DNA from 3 places in the Microbispora sp. H10670 genome. Region 1 is predicted to be linked to each of the others. Evidence: riboswitches for the same ligand, from Rfam matches in the RefSeq annotation. Region 1 holds a riboswitch; each other region holds the start of a gene.

Region 1 (3,949 bases):
GGACTGGGCGCGATCCAGAACGTCGGGGAGAACGCCATCAAGGGCATCATCTCCGCGCGCCGCGAGAAGGGCGCCTACACCGACTTCAACGACTTCCTGACCAAGGTCCCCCAGGTCGTCTGCAACAAGCGCACCATTGAATCCCTGATCAAGGCCGGAGCGTTCGACGGCCTCGGGCACACCCGCCAGGGGCTGATCCAGATCCACGACCAGGCCGTGGACGCCGTGATCGACGTCAAGCGCAAGGAGGCCCTCGGCCAGGACTCGCTGTTCGGCGCGTTCGACGACGACAGCGGGGCGGGCAGCGTCTTCCACATCTCCGTTCCCGAAGGGGAGTGGGACAAGAAGACGAAGCTGTCCTTCGAACGGGAGATGCTCGGCCTCTACGTCTCCGATCACCCGCTCAACGGCGCCGAACGCATCCTCGAACGCAACCGGGACCTGACCATCGCCCAGGTGCTGGACGGCCAGGCCGGGGCGGGGAACGTGCGCATCGCCGGCATCATCTCCGGCGTCGACAAGAAGGTGACCAAGAAGGGCGACGTCTGGGCCATCCTCAAGATCGAGGACCACGACGGCTCCATCGAGGTGCCCTGCTTCCCGCAGACCTACCAGCTGTACGGCACCAACCTCGCCCCCGACCTGGTCGTCGCCGTCACCGGCCGGATCCGCTCACGCGGCGACGGCGACGAGGCGACCATCTCCTTCAACGCCACCGACATCACCTTCCTCGACATCTCCGGCATCCAGGACGACGGCCGCGAACCCATCGTGATCGCCCTCCGTGAGGAGCGCGTCAACAGGGAGCTCGTCCACGAGCTCAAGCGGATCCTGACCGTCCACCCCGGCGAGACCCCCGTCCGGCTGCGCGTGGAGCGGCTCAACCGGAAGATCAACGTCGTTGAGCTGCCCGACTACGCGGTGAACATCAACAACGGCGCGTTCGCCGGCGACATCAAGGTCCTCCTGGGGGCGAACGCGCTCGTCGTGCCCTGACCGGAATTTCCCGTACGGTCCCCCGGCCGTATGCTGTCCGGCTTGTGAAGGGTGGACTGCTGGTCGCGGGGACCACGTCGGATGCCGGGAAGAGCGTGGTCACCGCCGGGATCTGCCGGTGGTTGGCCCGGCGGGGCGTGCGGGTCGCGCCGTTCAAGGCGCAGAACATGTCGCTCAACTCCTACGTGACCGCCGACGGCGCGGAGATCGGGCGGGCGCAGGCCGTGCAGGCGGCCGCCTGCGGGCTGGAGCCGACGGCCGACATGAACCCGATCCTGCTCAAGCCGGGCAGCGATCGGCGTAGCCAGGTCGTCGTACGCGGCCGGGCCGTCGCCGACGTCGACGCCATGGAGTACGGGGCCCGGCGGGACGAGCTGCGGGCCGTCGCCGTCGAGTCGTACCGGCGGCTGGCCCGCGAGTTCGACGTGGTGGTCTGCGAAGGCGCGGGCTCTCCGGCCGAGATCAACCTCCGGGCCGGGGACATCGCGAACATGGGCCTGGCCCGGGCGGCCGGGCTGCCGGTGGTCGTGGTGGGGGACATCGACCGCGGCGGGGTCTTCGCGCACATGTACGGCACGGTCGCGCTGCTGGACGCCGCCGACCAGGCGCACATCTCCGGCTTCATCGTGAACAAGTTCCGGGGCGCGCGCGAGCTGCTCGCGCCCGGGCTGGACATGATCGAGGGGCTGACCGGGCGCCGCGTCTACGGCGTGCTTCCCTGGCTCGACGGGCTCTGGATGGACGTCGAGGACTCCCTGTCGCTCGACACCCGGCCGCTCGACACCCGGCCACGGGGCGCGGCGGCGGCCGGTGGTGCGCTGCGGGTGACGGTCGTGCGGTATCCGCGGATCTCGAACTTCACCGACGTGGACGCGCTGGCCGCCGAGCCGGGGGTCGCGGTCACGTTCGCCACGTCCCCGGCCGAGTGCGCGGAGGCCGACCTGCTGGTCCTGCCCGGTTCGCGGGCCACCGTGAGCGACCTCGCCTGGTTGCGGGAGACCGGGATCGCCGATGTCGTGGCGGGGAGAACGGGACCGGTGCTCGGCGTCTGCGGGGGCTACCAGATGCTCGCCCGTACCATCACCGACCAGGTCGAGTCGGGTGCCGGCACGGTCGCCGGGCTGGGACTGCTCCCGGCCGACGTCGTGTTCGCCGCCGAGAAGACGCTCGGGCGGCCGAGCGGCGAGGCCTACGGCCATCCCGTGGAGGCGTACGAGATCCACCACGGGATCGTGACGCGCGACGCGGGCGAGGAGTTCCTCGACGGCTGCCGGGTGGGGAACGTGTGGGGCACCACCTGGCACGGAGCGCTGGAGAACGACGGGTTCCGGCGGGCGTTCCTCGGTGAGGTGGCGCGGGCGGCGGGACGCGAGTTCCACGCCGGCCCGGGCGTCTCCTTCGCGGCGCTGCGGGAGGCACGGCTGGACGCGCTCGGGGACCTCGTCGAGCGGAACGTCGACACCGCCGCGTTGCTCGCCCTCATCGCGGGCGGGCCGCCCTCAGGACTCCGGGTCCTGCCACCCGGCGCGGCCTGAGGTTGTTGACGCTGATTGTCCGGAACGGGTACCGTCCGGAAGGTTTCGCGGTGACCAAGGGAAATCCGGTGAGATGCCGGTGCGGTCGCGCCACTGTATCCGGGGCATGGACCCCGGGAGCCAGGTCGCTTGGCCACCGTGACCTCGTCTGCCGGGACGCGTCATCCCTGAGGAGGCCCTTGTGAGCGACCTTCGCCCCGTCGAGCACCAGCCGCGCGGCTGAGCCGTGCTGTTCATCCGTCAGGCGGGTACGCCCGGTGCCCGGCGCGCCTGCTTCCCCATGCCCGAGGAACCCGATCCGTCGGGACTCGCCCAGGCCACGGCACAGGCCGCCGTGCCGGGCGTGCCCGGCGACGCGCTCGTCTTCGCCGCGCCGTGGCCCGCCGCCGTGGCGACCGCCCGGGCCGCGTCGGGCCGGGAACCCGTCGTGGCCGGCGCGCTCGCCGAGGCCGATTACGGGGCCTGGGCGGGCCGGCAGTTCGCGGAGGTGGCCGCGGCGGACCCCGCGGGGCTCGCCGCGTGGCTGACCGACCCTTGGGCGGTCCCCCATGGCGGGGAGAGCCTCGCCGGCATGGGCGAACGGGTGGCCGCGTGGATGGAGTCGCTCCGCGCGGACGCCGCCCGTGTGGTCGCCGTCTGCGACGCCGGGCCCATCCGGGCCGCGCTCGCGCACGCGCTCGGCCTGACCGCGACACGGGCCGCGGCCTTCGACGTCGCGCCGTTGTCCCACACCGGACTGGCCGCCGGGAACGGCGGCTGGCGGATCACGTACGTCAACCGGAAGGCCGCACCGTGAACCCTGCCTATCCCTTCAGCGCCGTCGTCGGGCTCGACGACCTGAAGCTGGCGCTGGTGCTGAACGCGGTCTCGCCCCGGGCCGGCGGCGTCCTGGTACGCGGGGAGAAGGGCACCGCGAAGTCCACCATCGTCCGCGCGCTGGCCGCGCAGTTGCCCCCGGTCGCCGTGGTCGCGGGGTGCCGGTTCCACTGCGATCCGGCGGCGCCCGATCCGGGGTGTCCCGACGGGCCGCACGAGCCGGACGCCGCGTGGGTCCGGCGGCCGGCGTCGCTGGTGGAGCTTCCGGTGGGAGCCTCGGAGGATCGGCTGGCCGGGTCGCTGGACCTGGAGCGAGCGCTGACCGAAGGGGTCAAGGCCTTCGAACCCGGGCTGCTCGCGGCGGCCCATCGGGGCGTCCTGTACGTGGACGAGGTGAACCTCCTGCACGACCATCTGGTCGACCTGCTGCTCGACGCGGCGGCGCTCGGGGTCTGCTACGTGGAGCGCGAGACCGTCTCGGTACGGCATGCCGCGCGGTTCCTGCTCGTCGGAACCATGAATCCGGAGGAAGGGGAGCTCCGCCCGCAGTTGCTCGACCGGTTCGGGCTGACCGTCGAGGTGCGGGCGACCCGGGAGCCCGG
Region 2 (3,949 bases), on a different contig from region 1:
GGCGATCCTGGTCGCGGGGCGCGAGCGCAGGTAGTAGGTGGTCTTCAGGCCCGACCGCCAGGCGTAGGCGTACATCGACGAGAGCTTGCCGATCGTGGGCGCGGCCATGAAGAGGTTGAGCGACTGCGACTGGTCGACGTACGGCTGCCGCGCGGCCGCGAGGTCGACGAGCGCCTTCTGCGGCAGCTCCCAGGCGGTGCGGTAGAGCGCCTTGAGCTCGCCGGGGATCGCGGGGATGTCCTGGATCGAGCCGTCGTGGAGCTTGATCGCGTCGCGGATCGCCCGCGTCCACAGCCCGAGGGCCTGGAGGTCGCGGACGAGATACCGGTTGACCTGGAGGAACTCCCCCGACAGCGTCTCACGCTTGAAGACGTTGGACACCTGCGGCTCGACGCACTCGTAGCAGCCCGCGATCGAGGCGATCGTGGCCGTCGGCGCGATCGCGACCAGCAGGGAGTTGCGCAGCCCGGTCTCCGCGATCCTCGCGCGCAGCGCCGCCCACTCCTCCGGGTGCGCCGGGGCGCACGGGTAGTGGTCGGGGTGCAGGACGCCGCCCGCCGCCCGCGTCTCCTCGTACGCCGGGTGACGCCCGCGTTCGGCGGCCAGGTCGGCCGAGGTGCCGTACGCCGCGAGCGCGATCTCCTCGGCGATCCGGGTGGACAGCGTCAGCGCCTCCGGCGAGTCGAACGGCAGGCGCAGCGCGAAGAAGACGTCGGCGAGGCCCATGACGCCGAGGCCCACCGGCCGCCACCGCTGGTTGGCCGCCTCCGCCTCGGGGGTCGGGTAGAAGCCGAGGTCGATCGTGCGGTCGAGGAACCGTACGGCGGTGCGGACCGTGGCGCGCAGCCGGCCGAAGTCGACGGCGTCCCCCTCGGGGTTCAGGTGGGCGGCGAGGTTGACCGAGCCGAGGTTGCACACGGCGGTCTCCCCGTCGCTGGTGACCTCCAGGATCTCGGTGCACAGGTTGGACAGGTGGATGACGTTGCGCGGCAGCGCGGTCTGGTTGGAGGCGCGGTTGGCGGCGTCCTTGAAGGTCATCCAGCCGTTGCCGGTCTGGGCGAGGGTGCGCATCATCCGGGCGTAGAGGGTGCGGGCGGGCACCTGCCGGACATACCGCCCGGAAGCCTCCAGTTCGCGATACCGGGCGTCGAACGCCTCGCCCCACAGGTCGGTCAGCTCGGGGGTCTCCTTGGGGTCGAACAGCGACCACACGCCGTCCGCCTCGACCCGGCGCATGAACTCGTCGGGCACCCAGTTGGCCAGGTTGAGGTTGTGGGTGCGGCGCGACTCCTCGCCCGTGTTGTCGCGAAGTTCCAGGAACTCCTCGATGTCGGCGTGCCAGGTCTCCAGGTAGACGCAGGCGGCTCCCTTGCGCCTGCCTCCCTGGTTCACCGCCGCCACCGACGCGTCGAGCGTGCGCAGCCAGGGGACGATGCCGTTGGACAGGCCGTTGGTGCCCCGGATCAGCGAACCGCGCGAGCGCACCCGGGTCCAGGCGACGCCGATCCCGCCGGAGTACTTCGACAGCCGCGCCACCTGGCCGTACCGCTCGTAGATGCTCTCCAGTTCGTCGCGCGGCGAGTCGAGCAGGAAGCACGACGACAGCTGCGGGCGGCGCGCCCCGGAGTTGAACAGCGTCGGCGAGCTGGGCAGATAGGCGAGCGCGGACATCAGCCGGTACAGCTCGGCCGCCTCGCCGACGCTCGCCGACAGGCCGCAGGCCACGCGTAGCAGGAAGTGCTGCGGGCGTTCGAGCACCCGCCGCGTGACCGGATGCCGCAGCAGGTAGCGGTCGTAGACCGTGCGCAGCCCGAAGTACTCGAACCGGTCGTCGGCCGCCGGGTCGATCAGCGCGTCCAGCGCTTCGGCCTCGTCGGCCACGAACGCGGCGACGGCGTCGCCCAGCAGCCCGGCCGCGTGGGCGGCCGCGACCGACTCGGAGAAGGCGCGCACCCCCTGGCCCGCCGTCTCCTCCTCGATGACCCGGGCGAGCAGCCGCGCCGCCCGCCGGGAGTTCTCCGGGTCCGCGACGACCCCCGCCGCCGCCTCCTCGATGGCCCGCCAGACGTCCGCGGTCTCCCCCGCGCCGCGCGGCCCCGTAGCGGGGCGCGCGGGCGCGGAGACCGGGTCGGTGATCGTCATCGGTCGCCCTCTCCTCCTCGTCTCCTGACCCGGCCGGCCGGAGGGGAGGGGACGCCGCGGCGCACGCGTGCGACGGCACGGCCTGCGGGCGGCGGGCCCTCCCTCGGGGCACGGCGCGGGCGCGCGCGGTGACTCCGCGCGCGGTCGCGGGCAGGTCTTCGGGCTCGCGGGCGACCGGCGGGACACACGCCCGCCGGACCTACTGGCCGTCGCTTCCCGGTGCGCTCACGCACCAGTGCTCTGTGACGGCGGTCGTTCCCGCTCACCGCTGCGGGGCAGCCCCGGATTCACACCGGGTTCCCTCTTGCCTCACCGAGGTGAACCAGCGACGCGATGGATCCTACATCTAGTGGGCGATCTCGCAAGCGGCCCTACAAGTTGTGTTGGTCACCGGATTCCGAGATCATCGAGAAGCAGGGCCGTACGACGCGCCTCGCCCGTGAGCCACTGCCGGAACTCCTCGCCGGCGAGCCACATCGGCGTCCAGCCGTTGCGCTCGCACAGGCGGAGCCAGGCGGGCGAGTCCGCGACGGCCCGGCACAGGCCGATCAGCGCGTCGCGCTCGCGGGCCGCCACCCCGAGGGGGGCGAGCAGGCCGGTCCAGTTCGCGTACGCCACCCGCACCCCCGACTCGGTCAGCGTGGGCGCGTCCAGGCCGGGCAGGCGCTCGGGAGCGGAGACGGCGAGCGGGCGCAGCCGCCCGGCCCTGACGTGGGCGGCGACGTCGCCGCGCCCGCCGAAGGCGAGCGCGGTCGTCCCCTCGGCCACCGCCGCGACGGCCCGGGCGGGGCTGTCGAAGGCCTCGTACGCCGCCAGCCGCGGATCGGCCCCGAGGCCCCGGGCGGTCAGGCCGAGCAGCAGATGGCCGGGCCCGCGGTCGGGCCCGCCCGCCACCTTCACCCGCTCCGGAGTGCGCAGCAGGGCCGCCGCGACCTGCTCGAACGTGCGGTAACCCGAATCGGGGGAGGCCACCAGCACCTGCCACTCCCCCGCCAGCCTGGCCAGCGGCACGGTCCGGGCGGCGAACGGCCCCGCGTCGCCGGGCGCGCGACCCAGCGCGTAGTCGGCCAGCAGGAGGGGGTCGGCGACCATCAGCCGGTCCGGCCGTCCGACGGCGAAGCGTCCGACGGCCGACGCGCCGCCGCCCCCGGCGTCCCGCGTGACCAGCACTCTGCCGGCCCAGCGGCGGGCCTCGATGAGGGACTTCAGGCTCCGGGCGACGCCGTCCCCCCAGCACTCCGGCGGGCCGGGGACGAGGAGGGAGATCTCCCCGAGGTACGGAGGCGCCGGGGTGCCGCATCCGCCCGCCAGGGCCAGGACCCCCAGTGCGAGAACCGTACGGCGTCGCATGCCGGCACCCTCCCCCCGAAGAGCCCCTTATGCGGACAGACTATGAGCAACCACCCCATGTCATGACATAACGGACGTTACGGATGTGGCGATCGGCGGGCCGGCGGGCACGCATGAAGATCAGTGGGCGACAACGGGCAGCGCCATGAGGAAGTAGTCGATGTGCGCACCCGTACCCCGGCCCCCGGCCATTTCACCGTGGAGACCGGACCGTCCGGCTCGCGTCGGTGACGGGAGCCGGACGGGATGTGGAGGAGCTACTCGACCGTGACGCTCTTGGCGAGGTTGCGGGGGCGGTCGACGTCGCGGCCGAGGGCGACGGCCGCGTGGTAGGCGAACAGCTGGAGCGGGATCGTGAGCAGGATGGGGTCCAGCTCCACCTCGTTCCTGGGCACCACGATGCAGTCGTCGGCCGCCTCGGAGGTGCGGTGGCCGACCATGAGGATGCGCCCGTGCC
Region 3 (3,949 bases), on a different contig from region 1:
CGGCCGCCACCCCCGCGTCGCCGCCCAGGAAGACCACGACGAGCGTCACCGTGAGCCCGGCCCCGGCCGCCGCGCCGAGCAGGTACGGATCGGCCAGCGGGTTGCGGAAGACACCCTGGTAGCCCGCCCCCGCGAGGGCGAGCAGGCCGCCCACGACGGCGGCCAGCAGCACCCTGGGCACCCGGAGCTGGAAGACGATGCCCTCCTCGTTCGGCTGCAGGCCGGAGTGCAGGGACACCAGCGGCAGCCGGTCGAGCAGGGCCAGCGCGATGGCGCGGGGCGAGATGACCGCCGCGCCCGCCGCCAGGCCGGCGATCAGGCTGACCAGCAGCACGACGCACACGACGAGCAGCGCCCGGCGTGACCGGCCCGCCGCCGTCACCCCGTCACCCGGACCCGCCGCGGCACCGCTCTCACCGCGATCCCGGGGGCGTGCGCGTCACCGGGGGCCTGCGCGTCACCACCGGCTCAGCCCGCCGCCTTCTGGACGGCGTCGCTGACGACCTGGGCGAGGTCGGCGACGCGCGGTCCCCAGCGGGAGGCGACGTCGTCGTCGAGCTCCACCACACGGTCCCGCTTCAGGGCGGCCAGGCCGGACCAGCCCGGCCGCTTGGCCAGCGCGGCGGCGTTCTGACCACAGCACTTGGTGTCACCGAGGAAGATCAGGTCGGGGTCGGCCTTGGCCACGAACTCCGCCGACAGCTTGGGATAGCCGCCCGCCGCGTCGGGGGCCTCGTCGGCGATGTTCCTCAGCCCGAACAGGCTGTAGACCTGCCCGATGAACGTGCTCGACGTGGCCGCGTACGGCGTGGTGTCCAGTTCGTGATAGTAGGTCAGGCCCTTGCCCTTGGGCGCCGCCGCGACGAGCGCGTCGATCTTCTGCTTGACGCCGCCGGCCACCTCCTCGGCCTTGTCCACGTTGCCGGTGGCCGCGCCGAGGTCCCTGATCTGGTCGTAGGTGTCCTCCAGCTTGGTCGCGGCGGGCTCCAGCAGCACCGGGACGCCGACCTTCCCCAGCCCGGCGACCACGCCCTCCAGGTCGTTGGCGAGCACGACGAGATCGGGCTTGGCGGCGGCGATCGCCTCGACGTTGGGCTTGAAGCCCGACAGCGACGTCTTCGGCGCCTCGGGCGGGTAGTTCGACTGGTCGTCCACCGCGCCCACCTGGGCGCCCGCGCCGATCGCGAACAGGATCTCGGTGGCCGTCGGGGACAGCGACACGATGTGCTCGGGCCGCTTGGCGATGGTCACCGCGCCGTTGCCCGCCTGGACGGTGACGGGGAAGGCGCCGCCCGAGGCGGCGGAGCTGGAAGCGGCGGGGTTCGAGGCGGCGGGGGACGCGGAAGTGGCGGAGCCGTCGCTCTGGCCGCAGCCGGCCAGTCCGAGCACGCCCAGCACCACACCCGCGACGGCCGTACGCAGGGGCCTCACGAGGGTCCTCCAAGGGGGAAAGCCGGGAAATCGAGAGACCCGCGGGATTGGACGGATCACCCTTTTCCACGAGGGTTGACGGCGTCGGCGCACAACGCAGGCGACCTGGCTCGTCCCCGGGGGCGGGGAACCACAGTTGCGGGACAGCGCCGGGTTCTCACCGGACTTCGCTGCGCTGCGCGCGTCGGACGCAACGGTACCAACCCGCCTCGCGGCGCCGTCATCCTCCCCCGGCCGCCGAGGTCCGCCCGCCTGCCCGTACGCCGGGGTGGTAGGGCAGGCCCCACCCCGATGGTGGGGGCTCGCCCATGATCGGGAGTAGTGGCTCCGTCGCTGCGCCGGACGGCGGCCGGGCGGGACCCTGGAGCGGCCGGGCGGTTCCCGGCAGAAGCTCCTGACGGACTATCTCCCCCACTCCTCCTCAGTCCGCGGGCCGGCGCCGGAGCGCGCGGTCGCGACCGCTCCCCGCTCCGGCCGGGTCCGCGACGGACGACCGGCGTCCGGCAACCGACGATCGACACACCGAAGGCGGCTCCCCCGTGTCCCTGACCATGCTTCCCCCCGCCCCCGCGCGGGCCCCGGCCGCCCCCGGGCCCCGGGACCGCTTCATCGACATCCTGCGCGTCTTCGGGATGGTCCTCGTGGTCGTCCAGCACTGGGCGATGCCGGTCCTGTCGTACGCCGGAGGACGGCTGACCACGGGCAACGCCCTGGCGGCGGCTCCGTTCGTCACCTGGATCTCCCAGGTGATGCCGCTGGTCTTCTTCGCCGGGGGCGCGGCCAACGCGATCAGCTTCCGGTCCGCGGCGCGCCGCGCCGGCCTGCCGGACACGCGCGAGACGGCCCGGGAGCGGTCGACGCGGCGGCCGACCGCGGAGAAGCGGACGGCCTGGGAGTGGACGGCGCGGGAGTGGACGGCGCGGCGGGTGCGCCGCCTGGCCTGGCCGGTGGCGCCGCTCGCGGCCGTCTGGCTGCCGCTCCCCCACCTCCTGACGGCGCTCGGCGTGCCCCCGCAGCCGGTCGAGGTGGCCGCGCGGACCGTCGGCCAGTTGCTCTGGTTCCTCGCCGTCTACCTGCTCGCGGTGGTGGCCACCCCCCGCCTGCTGCGCGTACGGGCCGGGGTCGCGCTGCCCGTGCTGGCGGGCGGCGCGGTGCTGACGGACGTGGTCCGCTTCTCGGGGCTGGAGGCCGCCGGCTATCTCAACGTCGCGTTCGTGTGGCTGGCCGTCCACCAGGTCGGGTTCCGGTACGCCGACGGCGGCCTGGAGTGGCTGCGGGGACGCCGCGCGGCGGCGCTCGCGGTGGCCGGGTTCGCGATGGTGGCGGCCCTCGTGGTGGCCGGGCCGTACCCGGCCAGCATGATCGGGATGCCCGGCGCGGTCTCGAACATGGCCCCGCCGAGCGCGTGCCTGCTCGCGCTCTTCGCCGGCCAGCTCGGCCTGGCGATGCTGCTGCGCCCCGCCCTGAACGCGCTGGCGCGCCGGCCCCGCGCCGAGGCGGTGCTCACCGCGCTCGCGCCCCGCATGATGACCGTCTACCTGTGGCACATGACGGCGCTCGTCGCCGTCGCCGGGCTCGCGACCATCGGGTTCGGGCCGGCTACTCCTCTCCCCGGCTCGGCGGCCTGGTGGAGCGGCGCCCCACTGTGGCCGGCCGCCCTCGCGCCGGTCCTGCTCGGGCTCACCGCCCTGTTCGGCCGATGGGAGGAGCCGGCGGGAGCCGCCACCGGACGGCATGTGGCGGTCGCCGCGCCGCTCGTCGGCGGCGCGCTGCTCACCCTCACGGTGACCGGCTTCGCGCCGGGGCCGGCGCCGGTGATCGCGTCGATCGCCCTGGTCGGGGGCCTGTGCCTGGTCAGCCGGAGGGCACGCCTCGCGGGGCCGGTCCACCGCTCGGGTGAACCGGCCCGATGAGACGCCGTACGACGGCTTCGGGCGTCAGCCCGCCCGCCTGGCGCGGAGTCCGAGCAGGACGTCGATCACCAGGAACACGGCCAGGGAGATGCCCATCAGGGGCAGGTAGTAGCCGGCCACGGCGGTGAGCAGGGCCAGAGGCACCAACAGCCCCCAGTGCAGGCCCCGCAGGCCGCCCCGGGGGTGGGGCCGGCCGAAGCCGCGGGTCGGGCGGCGGCGCCACCACATGCGGTAGCCCAGCACGATCAGTGTGATGAGCCCGGCGGCGATCGCGGCCAGGACGATCTGGTTGGCCAGGCCGAAGAGCAGCCCCATGTGCGCGTCGATGCCCCACTCGGTGAGCTTCGCGGCCAGCGGATAGTCCGCGAACCGCAGCTCGCCCACGAACCGCCCGGTCGCCGGGTCGAACGCCAGCTGGTCCAGGCGCGTGGGGACGGTCTTGCGGATCTCCTTGACCACGTACGCGTCCCCCGGCTCGCCCGGCAGGACGACCTCCAGCGGGCCGGACAGCCGCCAGCTCGCCGCCGCCCGTGTGATCTGGTCGATTCCCACGTCCTGGGTGCCGCCGGCCTGGCCGCCGCTCGCTGCGTGCCCCGAGTGCCCGG

What was found. Region 1 has a riboswitch for cobalamin ahead of HHX33_RS14560 (histidine phosphatase family protein). Riboswitches for the same ligand answer to the same signal wherever they lie in the genome.
Region 2: linked by a shared signal. The riboswitch ahead of HHX33_RS21990 (ribonucleoside-diphosphate reductase subunit alpha) and the one ahead of HHX33_RS14560 (histidine phosphatase family protein) in region 1 are both predicted to bind cobalamin.
Region 3: linked by a shared signal. The riboswitch ahead of HHX33_RS27935 (ABC transporter substrate-binding protein) and the one ahead of HHX33_RS14560 (histidine phosphatase family protein) in region 1 are both predicted to bind cobalamin.

What each region holds. Positions count from the first base shown of each region.
Region 1 covers NZ_JABBWW010000008.1:209,980-213,928, forward strand. Annotated here, with positions in the region: gene dnaE (DNA polymerase III subunit alpha) at 1-996, shown strand, start outside; gene HHX33_RS14555 (cobyric acid synthase) at 1,041-2,531, shown strand; adenosylcobalamin (AdoCbl) riboswitch at 2,564-2,711, shown strand; gene HHX33_RS14560 (histidine phosphatase family protein) at 2,812-3,327, shown strand; gene HHX33_RS14565 (VWA domain-containing protein) at 3,324-3,949, shown strand, end outside.
Region 2 covers NZ_JABBWW010000016.1:56,885-60,833, reverse strand. Annotated here, with positions in the region: gene HHX33_RS21990 (ribonucleoside-diphosphate reductase subunit alpha) at 1-2,142, opposite strand, end outside; cobalamin riboswitch at 2,274-2,484, opposite strand; gene HHX33_RS21985 (Bug family tripartite tricarboxylate transporter substrate binding protein) at 2,530-3,492, opposite strand; gene glmS (glutamine--fructose-6-phosphate transaminase (isomerizing)) at 3,750-3,949, opposite strand, start outside.
Region 3 covers NZ_JABBWW010000025.1:32,084-36,032, reverse strand. Annotated here, with positions in the region: gene HHX33_RS27940 (FecCD family ABC transporter permease) at 1-382, opposite strand, end outside; gene HHX33_RS27935 (ABC transporter substrate-binding protein) at 469-1,431, opposite strand; cobalamin riboswitch at 1,509-1,633, opposite strand; gene HHX33_RS27930 (acyltransferase) at 1,971-3,344, shown strand; gene HHX33_RS27925 (PepSY-associated TM helix domain-containing protein) at 3,369-3,949, opposite strand, start outside.